One region of the Mesorhizobium sp. M1004 genome, then DNA from elsewhere that is predicted to be linked to it. Evidence: riboswitches for the same ligand, from Rfam matches in the RefSeq annotation. Region 1 holds a riboswitch; each other region holds the start of a gene.
What was found. A riboswitch is a leader RNA that binds a small molecule or an ion and turns the genes downstream of it on or off. The one in region 1 is predicted to bind thiamine pyrophosphate.
Positions count from the first base shown of each region.

Region 1 (2,196 bases):
TGCCGGTGACCCGGTCGACGGTCAGCGGGATGTAATGCAGCCGCACGCCGGCGTGGATGGTGAAATAGTCGACGCCCTGCTCGGCCTGTTCGATCAGCGTGTCGCGGTACACCTCCCAGGTCAGATCCTCGGCAATGCCGCCAACCTTCTCGAGCGCCTGGTAGAGTGGCACCGTGCCGATCGGCACCGGTGCGTTGCGCACGATCCAGTCCCGGATGTTGTGAATGTTGCGGCCGGTCGACAGGTCCATCACCGTATCGGCGCCCCAGCGAATCGCCCAGACCATCTTTTCGACCTCTTCGGCCATCGACGATGTGACGGCGGAGTTGCCGATGTTGGCGTTGATCTTGACCAGAAAATTGCGACCGATGATCATCGGCTCGCTCTCGGGATGGTTGATGTTGGCGGGAATGATCGCCCGTCCGCGCGCCACCTCGTCGCGGACGAATTCGGGTGTGACGAAATCGGGCAGCATCGCGCCGAAAGCCTCGCCGTCGAGCTCAAGCTTGCCGTGCAGGATCTCGCGACCAAGGTTCTCGCGGATGGCGACGAACTCCATTTCAGGCGTGATGATGCCGGCGCGCGCATAGGCAAGCTGGGTCACTGCCTTGCCGGCCTTGGCCCTGAGTGGCCGGTTGCGGACGGGAAATTCCGGTGTCAGGCGCTCGCCCGCCGCGAATCCGTTGTCTTCCGGCCGAACATGACGGCCGTCATAGGCTTCGACATCGCCGCGTGCCGTAATCCATTCATGGCGAAGGCGGGCCAGGCCTTTTTCGATGCTGGTTTCGACAGTCGGGTCGGTATAGGGGCCCGACGGATCGTAGACGGTGATGGGCGGCTCGCCGGCCGTCGGGTGGACGGAGATTTCGCGCATCGGCACCTTGATGTGCGGATGGAGGACGCCAGACTTGTGGATTTTCCGTGAGGCAGGCAGCGGCCCTGTCGACACGGCGGGGGTGAGGGCATTCATCTTTAGGCTCCTTTGCTCATGCATTGGAGACCCAGTTCTGTGCCGGAAGGATGAAAAGACGCTTCTGTGGACCTGCCGAAACAGGACCTCGGGCGTGAACTCCCGCAGAGCGCTTGCACCGTCCCTACGCCAGTATGAACTGGATCAGGTTCAACGGGTCACTGCGCCCCCGAAAGCCAGCAGTATCTCAGCCCCTTGCCGGGACTCCCCTGGTGAATGCCTCAGGTTGAACGGGCCGGCGCGGCTTTGTCAAGCGCATTTGGCCCGCCCAATGTCAAATCAAACCAGGACCGCTTCGTCTTCTTGGCAATCTGGCATCTGCCCCTGCTCTGTTCCACATCCTATTTGGGTGCAAGGCCACCACTCAGCGGAACCCTCAAGAAGGAAACCGTCCAGATTTGGCTAGACTGCTCGACGATAAGTCCAGAGCTGTGCCGGCGGTATGTTGCGGACGACGAAGTCATAGTGGGAAACCACGTAACGGTCTGGCATCTTGATCACCGGCGACAGAGGTCCGTATGTGATCTGAATCACGGGCCGGCCGGCAGGAATACGGGCAAGTAGATCCTCAACCAGCGCGACACGCTGTTGCATTGGAAAGCTCAACAGCGGAACTGCACTTATAACACAATCGAACTGTTCACCGTTGCGCTCACCCAGAGCTTCGTCCAGCGCAAATGCGTCGCCCAATCTGAAGTCCACATTCGGGAAGCGTTGCACCAAGCCGTCGTAGAAAATCCTGGAATATTCGACTGAAACCAGCTGGCGCGGCTTGATTCCCCTAGCCAGGATCGCCTTTGTGATGACACCGGTTCCCGCGCCAAGCTCCAGAATCGGTAATCCTGACCGTGGGTTCACCACGCTTGCCATCCGGCGTGCAGCATAAACCGAAGTGGGAATAAGGGCTCCCACGCCCTTCTTGTCCTTTTGCCAGCCTTTGAAGAATTGGACTTCTTCCTCAAACCTTTTGCCGAGCCGCTCCCTCAGTCGCAAGATCATATCTTCTCCCTGCGTCAGCCGCTTACCCAACGTCATGAATTTGGCAAAGCGCGTTTTGGCCAATCTCGCCACCCTTTACAAGCCCGTTAAGACTGCTTGCCTGTCACGACGCGGTCAGCATGAATTGCCCCTCAACGCACTTTCATGTTTGCTGGGCCTATGTTTCGCCCTCGCCTGCTACCCGAAAAAAAGTTCCCGAGCTATGCGTATCTGCCCGGCAAATATCC
Region 1 covers NZ_JAMYNB010000012.1:137,905-140,100, forward strand. The annotation lists gene thiC (phosphomethylpyrimidine synthase ThiC) at 1-970, opposite strand, end outside; TPP riboswitch at 1,074-1,191, opposite strand; gene pmtA (phospholipid N-methyltransferase PmtA) at 1,373-1,969, opposite strand; gene NKH54_RS24250 (DUF309 domain-containing protein) at 2,129-2,196, shown strand, end outside.

Region 2 (2,196 bases), on a different contig from region 1:
AGCGGCAAGGTCTGGCTGACGATCAGCAGCGGAAACAGCGCGCGGCGCAGCGGGGCCCAGAAATCGACCAGCGCCGAAAACACGAAGGCAGCGACCAACGAGCAGGCGAAGCCGGCTGATGTGGCGCGGATGGTGGGCAGCGTGTTGTCGGCCAGGGCGGCGCGATGCTCCCAGGCCTGCTGCAGCACGCGCGACGGCGCCGGCAGCACGGTGGGGGCGACACCGCCATAGCGGGCGTAGAGCTCCCAGGCCGCGAGGAGCAGGGCGAAGGCGAAGGCGGCGGGGATGGTCTTGGCGATGCCGGCGGCTAATCTCCCCCCTCGAGGGGGAGATGTCGCCGAAGGCGACAGAGGGGGTCGTCTCGCATAGAGCGCCCACGCCTTGCCGATGCGAAAAGGACGTCGGCGCTCCACGCGCTGGGACCCCCTCTGGCCTGCCAGCCATCTCCCGCTCGAGGGGGGAGATTCGTGGGCATCGCGGTCTTCGCCAATCGCCAATGGCTCCCCTCCTCTTTGTGCTGAGGGGTCAGAGGCATCTCCTCCACGCAATGGGTCAGATAAACCAGCCACGGCAATATCCTCAAGGAACGACGCTTGAGCCGCGGCTCAGACGGCGCTCGGGCTGTTCGCCGAGATCGTGATGTCGAGGGTGACGTGGCCGGCGCCGGGGCCGAAGCGGCAGAAGGCCTCGTTGAGCGTGGCAAACACGGCACCGGCATCGCCACGCAATTTGGTGCAGAAGTTCTTTGAGCGCTCAAAGACGCCGGACTGTTTCAGGAAATCGATGCAGCCGTAGATCTCGTCCATATGGTCGCCCGTGCCCATAACGTAGAGCGAGAACTGCGCCGCCGCCGGCTGGCCGGTCGACGGCGTGGCCTGGACAGCGCGGATCGCGGCGATCTTGCGCTCGTCCAGCGGAATGGCGGGGCCGCCGGTCTCGTCGGAGCGGCAGATCGGATCGTCGGGCTCGCCCGGACAGCCGCGCGAGACCGCCGCCGAAAGCACGCAGTGCTTGCCGCTTTTGGCCGCCGCGACGAACAGGTCGCGCATGGCGGGAAACAGCACCTCGGGCGGCCCGACCATAAGCGTCGAGATGTCGTCGATCTCGATCCGCAGCCGGTCGCGCCACGGATCGAGCGCGCCGAGCGCGCCAAGGATGACGCCGACGAAATCGTCGGTCATGGGATAAAGGGAAATCTGTGCGCCTGAAAACATCGCCCGCCTCGCTCCGCTGGTATTATCCAGATCAGCTTTAGGGTCCGAAGGCTTGCCGCCCTCATCTCAGCCCCGACCATACGGAGCACCCCTGTGGATGAGCGGGTTAAAGCACCGTTCGCGGCATTGGGGAAGCCGTTTGTTGAGGCACTGCGGCAAAGTGTTTTGGGCCAGACGTGCCGGGCGCCCCGGGCGTTAACAGACGACTCGTTGCGTTATAAGGTTTCCACGAACTTCTTATAACTGCGTTGAAATTCAAGCTGATAAACGTAATTATAAGAAAACGGCAGAGACTCCGCGCAGCCCTTACGGTTTCTGGATTTCCTTATCCGCGACCCCATCCGGACTGTGCTCCTGCATCGCTCGGGCTTGCCTGTGCTGGTCCCCTCGCCCCAGCGCTACGCCATCCACAAGCTGATCGTCGCCTCGCGACGCGGGCCGAGCGCTGGCGCCAAGCGGGAGAAGGATCTCCATCAAGCGCGCCTGCTGACCCAAGCGCTCGAAGCCACGCGTCGCCAGGACGACCTTGCCTTCGCCTTCATGGAAGCGTGGGACAAGGGCGAAAACTGGCGCGAGACGATCCGGCGCGGCCTGAACCTGTTCGACGCCGACACGAGGGAAACAGTCAACACCATCCTGGGAAAATCCCTCCGCGAAATTGGTGCGAGTCCTGAAGGATTCACGATACGTGATTAGCTGAAGCGACCGCTGCTATATTCATTGTCATCGTCCCAACTGTACGAAATTGGCTTGACGCTCATTCGTACATAAAGTACGATATCTCTTTTCGCAGAGAGGAATGTCCTTGAGCACAGCGAACCATGTTGCCTTCGCCGATCTCTCTCGTCCTTTGCCGTCATCTCCGTCGTTGCCGCCGCCTTTATTGCCGCCCCCTTTGTTGCCCTTGTCATTCGATCAGTGCCAACGCCTCGCCGGGGCCTGGCGAATGGCCAGCCAGGACATCGCCGACGACATCCGCTTC
Region 2 covers NZ_JAMYNB010000006.1:385,427-387,622, forward strand. The annotation lists gene NKH54_RS15810 (ABC transporter permease) at 1-350, opposite strand, end outside; gene NKH54_RS15815 (YkoF family thiamine/hydroxymethylpyrimidine-binding protein) at 606-1,214, opposite strand; TPP riboswitch at 1,205-1,317, opposite strand; partial or broken gene NKH54_RS15820 (GSU2403 family nucleotidyltransferase fold protein) at 1,521-1,910, shown strand; gene NKH54_RS15825 (hypothetical protein) at 2,161-2,196, shown strand, end outside.
Region 2: linked by a shared signal. The riboswitch ahead of NKH54_RS15815 (YkoF family thiamine/hydroxymethylpyrimidine-binding protein) and the one ahead of thiC (phosphomethylpyrimidine synthase ThiC) in region 1 are both predicted to bind thiamine pyrophosphate.

Region 3 (2,196 bases), on a different contig from region 1:
CGTCTTGCGGCTCGATCAGACCAGCAGCAATCTTCAGGAGCGTCGACTTGCCGGAGCCGTTGCGGCCGACGAGCGCGATCTTGTCACCGGCGGACGCCGTCAGTTCGGCGCCATCGAGCAGCGGCGTGCCGCCAAAGGTCAGTCTTATGCCGTCGAGGTTGAGAAGGGGCGGGGCCATGTCAGCTTTCAGGCAAGGGGTAGGGGTGGGCGAGCAGCAGCGCGCGGCCATGGCCGAGCGCGATTTCGAGGCCGCCCCCGGTCGTGTTGGACTTGACCTCGTTCGAGATGGTCAGCGACGAGCCGAACACGACCTCGACATGGTCGAGCGGCCACTTCGCGCCGGACACGGTGAGGCCCGAAAGATCGGAAAAGCCGAGCACCGAAAACAGCGTTCCGTCGGCATAGTCGAAGCCGGCCTTGCCAGGCAGCAGAGGGGCGCCTTCCTGCGCTCCGCTGGTCAACAGCAATTTTGTGCCGGCCTCGGCCAGCCGCAGGCTGAGCGCCAGATGGAGGAAGGCGTGGTCGGCGCGCTTGCCGCCGAAAGCGCCGGCCAGCACCAGGCTGGTGGCGCCGCGTTCCAATGCCGCCGCGATCGCCAGTTCGCCATCGGTCTTGTCCTTTTCGGGAGGAAACACCTCCCGCGGCACGGCGGCGAGATCGGCAGGCAGGTCCGCCGGCACGGAATCGAAATCGCCGACCCACAGCTCCGGCATCACGCCGAGCAGGCGGGCATGACCGATGCCGGCGTCGGCGGCGATGACGCGCGTGCCCGCGACCTGGCGGTCGAGCCGCGGCGTGCGGACGAGATCGCCGCCAAGCAGGATGGTGAATGTGCTCATATCCGCTGGCCCTTACCAGCCCCGCCGACGAAACGGAAGGCCGAGCGGCACCGTCACGCTTTGTTGGAGCATGATCTTTTTCCGGAAACGGATTCCACTTTCCGGGATCATGCTCGGGCAAACTTCCACTTGCGTGGCACCTTGGCCGGGCCTATGTGTCGAAACGCTCTAACGGGGTGCCGGACGCGATCTTCGCGGACCGGCTGAGAGGCAGTCTCGCCAACCCGCTGAACCTGATCCGGTTTGTACCGGCGGAGGGATTAGACGCTTCGGACAGCCCGACGCCTCAATTCCTTTCAACACGAATGAAGGAGGCGCCGATGCGCATGTTTTTGTCCCGTCTTGTCCCAGCGCTGGGGCTTGCTGTTTCGCTACTGGCAAGCTCTGCGTCCGCGCAGGAAAAACTCACGATCTATACCTATGAGAGTTTCACTGCCGACTGGGGTCCGGGCCCCCAGGTGAAGAAGGAATTCGAGGCCGAGTGCGGCTGCAGCGTCGACTTCGTCTCGGTGGCCGACGGCGTCGCGCTGCTCAACCGCGTCAAGCTCGAAGGTGCCTCGACCAAGGCCGATATCGTGCTTGGTCTCGACACCAACCTCACCGCGGAAGCCAAGGCTTCCGGCCTGTTTGTCCCACATGGCGCGGTGGCTGAAAACAACGTGCCGGGCGGCTGGAGCGACGACACTTTCGTGCCCTATGATTATGGTTATTTCGCCGTCGTCTACGACACCGAAAAGCTGAAGAGCCCACCGAAGAGCCTGAAGGAACTGGTCGAGGGCGATGCCGCCGACAAGATCGTCATCCAGGATCCGAGGACGTCGACGCCGGGCCTCGGCCTGCTGCTGTGGGTCAAGTCGGTCTATGGCGACAAGGCGCCGGAAGCCTGGGCGAAACTCAAGGGCAAAGTGCTGACGGTGACGCCGGGCTGGAGCGAGGCCTACGGCCTGTTCACCAAGGGCGAGGCGCCGATGGTGCTTTCCTATACGACGTCGCCGGCCTACCACATGGTGGCCGAGAACACCGGGCGCTACCAGGCGGCCTCGTTCGAGGAAGGCGAGTATCTGCAAATCGAGGTCGCCGGCATCACCACCACGGGCGCGAAGAATCCGCTGGCGGCGAAGTTCCTGGCCTTCATGACCGGGCCGAAATTCCAGGATGTCATTCCGGAGACCAACTGGATGTTCCCGGCCGGGAAAACCGACAAGCCGCTCAATCCGGCTTTTGATAGGCTGGTCAAGCCGGCGAAGACCTTGCTGTTCAGCCCGGAAGAGGTCGCGGCAAATCGCAAGGCCTGGGTGGATGAATGGCTGGCGGTGATGAGCAAGTAGATTTGGCTGTATAGTCAAAAGATGAGTGC
Region 3 covers NZ_JAMYNB010000003.1:115,471-117,666, forward strand. The annotation lists gene NKH54_RS07460 (ABC-F family ATP-binding cassette domain-containing protein) at 1-178, opposite strand, end outside; gene NKH54_RS07465 (thiamine diphosphokinase) at 180-839, opposite strand; TPP riboswitch at 1,002-1,116, shown strand; gene thiB (thiamine ABC transporter substrate binding subunit) at 1,160-2,167, shown strand.
Region 3: linked by a shared signal. The riboswitch ahead of thiB (thiamine ABC transporter substrate binding subunit) and the one ahead of thiC (phosphomethylpyrimidine synthase ThiC) in region 1 are both predicted to bind thiamine pyrophosphate.

Region 4 (2,196 bases), on a different contig from region 1:
GGTCCAGTTAGCTTACGGTGTCGACCTCGTCACCGAGCACATCAAGCTTGTCATTGGCGAGGAATGGGATCTGCGCAAAAAGCATTCGCATACTGCGGCCGCGCGATTCCTGCTTCCTGATCAAGATGGCACCCTGGACTGGATTGGTGGCGACACTCAGGCAGCTGCTATATCAGGTGTGGCCGAGGTCAAATTGAATGTTGAACCCAAGACACCGATCGTCAGGAAGGGGGATTTCCGAGACTGGATTGGACATGTCATTGCCACTTCGCCCAGCCGTGCTGAAACCGAGGGCGCCCTTCAGCGAGCCGTCGACTTGATCGATTGGTCGATCACCCCTTTTCCGGCGACAATAGGAGGTGATCGAGAGCACGATGTTTGTGGGGCGTTCGGGCGGCCCACCAGTTCTGTTCCGATCAGGCATTGACGGCTTAAGATCCTTGAAACGCAGCAGTTCCGTCTACGTCAATGTCACACCAAGTTTGACGAGGCAAATGCAGCTTTGGCCACACCTGCCCTATCTCCCGCGGAACTTCTCCGCGACCCGTGGCGAGGCCGTCGGCCCAATTTGGGCCCAATTTGATTGCCGCCCACCGCCGCCGCAGGACGAACATGCGCTTGACAAGACAACCCCGGCCCGTTCAACTTGAGGCATTCACCAGGGGAGTCCCGGCAAGGGGCTGAGATACTGCTGGCTTTCGCGGCGCAGTGACCCGTTGAACCTGATCCAGTTCATACTGGCGTAGGGACGGTGCAAGCGCTTTGCGGGAGTTTACGCCCGAGGTCCTGTTTCGGCAGGTCGACAGAAGCGTCTTTTCATCCTTCCGGCACAGAACTGGGTCTCCAATGCATGAGCAAAGGAGCCTCAAGATGAATGCCCTTACCCCCGCCGTGTCGACGGGACCGCTGCCCGCCTCGCGGAAGATCCACAAGCCCGGCACCATCCACTTGCAGATCAAAGTGCCGATGCGCGAAATCGCCGTCCATCCGACAGCCGGCGAACCGCCCGTTACCGTCTACGATCCGTCGGGCCCCTATACCGATCCGGCTGTCGAAACCAGCATTGAAAAAGGCCTGGCCCGGCTTCGCCACGAATGGATCTTGGCCCGCGGCGATGTCGAGGACTGTGACGGCCGCCATGCCCGGCCGGAGGACAACGGCTTCGCGACGGGCGAACGCCTGACGCCGGAATTTCCCATCCGCCACCGACCGCTCAGGGCCAAAGCAGGCAAGGCGGTGACGCAGCTTGCCTACGCGCGCGCCGGCATCATCACACCCGAAATGGAGTTCGTCGCCATTCGCGAGAACCTTGGTCGCGAGATCCTGCACGGCAAGCTTGAGCGCGACGGCGAGGCTTTCGGCGCGACACTGCCCGATTTCGTCACGCCCGAATTCGTGCGTGACGAGGTGGCGCGCGGACGGGCGATCATCCCCGCCAACATCAACCATCCCGAGAGCGAGCCAATGATCATCGGCCGCAATTTCCTGGTCAAGATCAACGCCAATATCGGCAATTCCGCTGTCACCTCCTCGATGGCCGAAGAGGTTGAAAAGATGGTGTGGGCGATCCGCTGGGGCGCCGATACGGTGATGGACCTGTCGACCGGCCGCAACATCCACAACATCCGCGACTGGATCATGCGCAACGCGCCGGTGCCGATCGGCACGGTGCCGCTCTACCAGGCGCTCGAAAAGGTCGGCGGCATTGCCGAGGATCTGACCTGGGAGGTCTACCGCGACACGCTGATCGAACAGGCCGAGCAAGGCGTCGACTATTTCACCATCCACGCCGGCGTGCGGCTGCATTATATCCCGCTGACCGTTGACCGGGTCACGGGCATCGTCTCGCGCGGCGGCTCGATCATGGCAAAATGGTGCCTGCACCATCACCGGGAAAGCTTCCTCTACGAGCACTTCGCCGAGATCTGCGACATCGCCAGAGCCTACGACGTCTCCTTCTCGCTCGGCGACGGCCTTCGTCCGGGCTCGATCGCCGATGCCAACGACGCGGCGCAATTTGCCGAGCTGGAAACGCTTGGCGAGCTGACGCAGATCGCCTGGGCGAAGGATTGCCAGGTGATGATCGAAGGGCCCGGCCACGTGCCGATGCACAAGATCAAGCAGAACATGGACAAGCAGCTCGCCGTCTGCGGCGAGGCGCCGTTCTATACGCTTGGCCCGCTGACGACCGACATC
Region 4 covers NZ_JAMYNB010000015.1:101,415-103,610, reverse strand. The annotation lists gene NKH54_RS26730 (ATP-grasp domain-containing protein) at 1-427, shown strand, start outside; TPP riboswitch at 651-767, shown strand; gene thiC (phosphomethylpyrimidine synthase ThiC) at 871-2,196, shown strand, end outside.
Region 4: linked by a shared signal. The riboswitch ahead of thiC (phosphomethylpyrimidine synthase ThiC) and the one ahead of thiC (phosphomethylpyrimidine synthase ThiC) in region 1 are both predicted to bind thiamine pyrophosphate.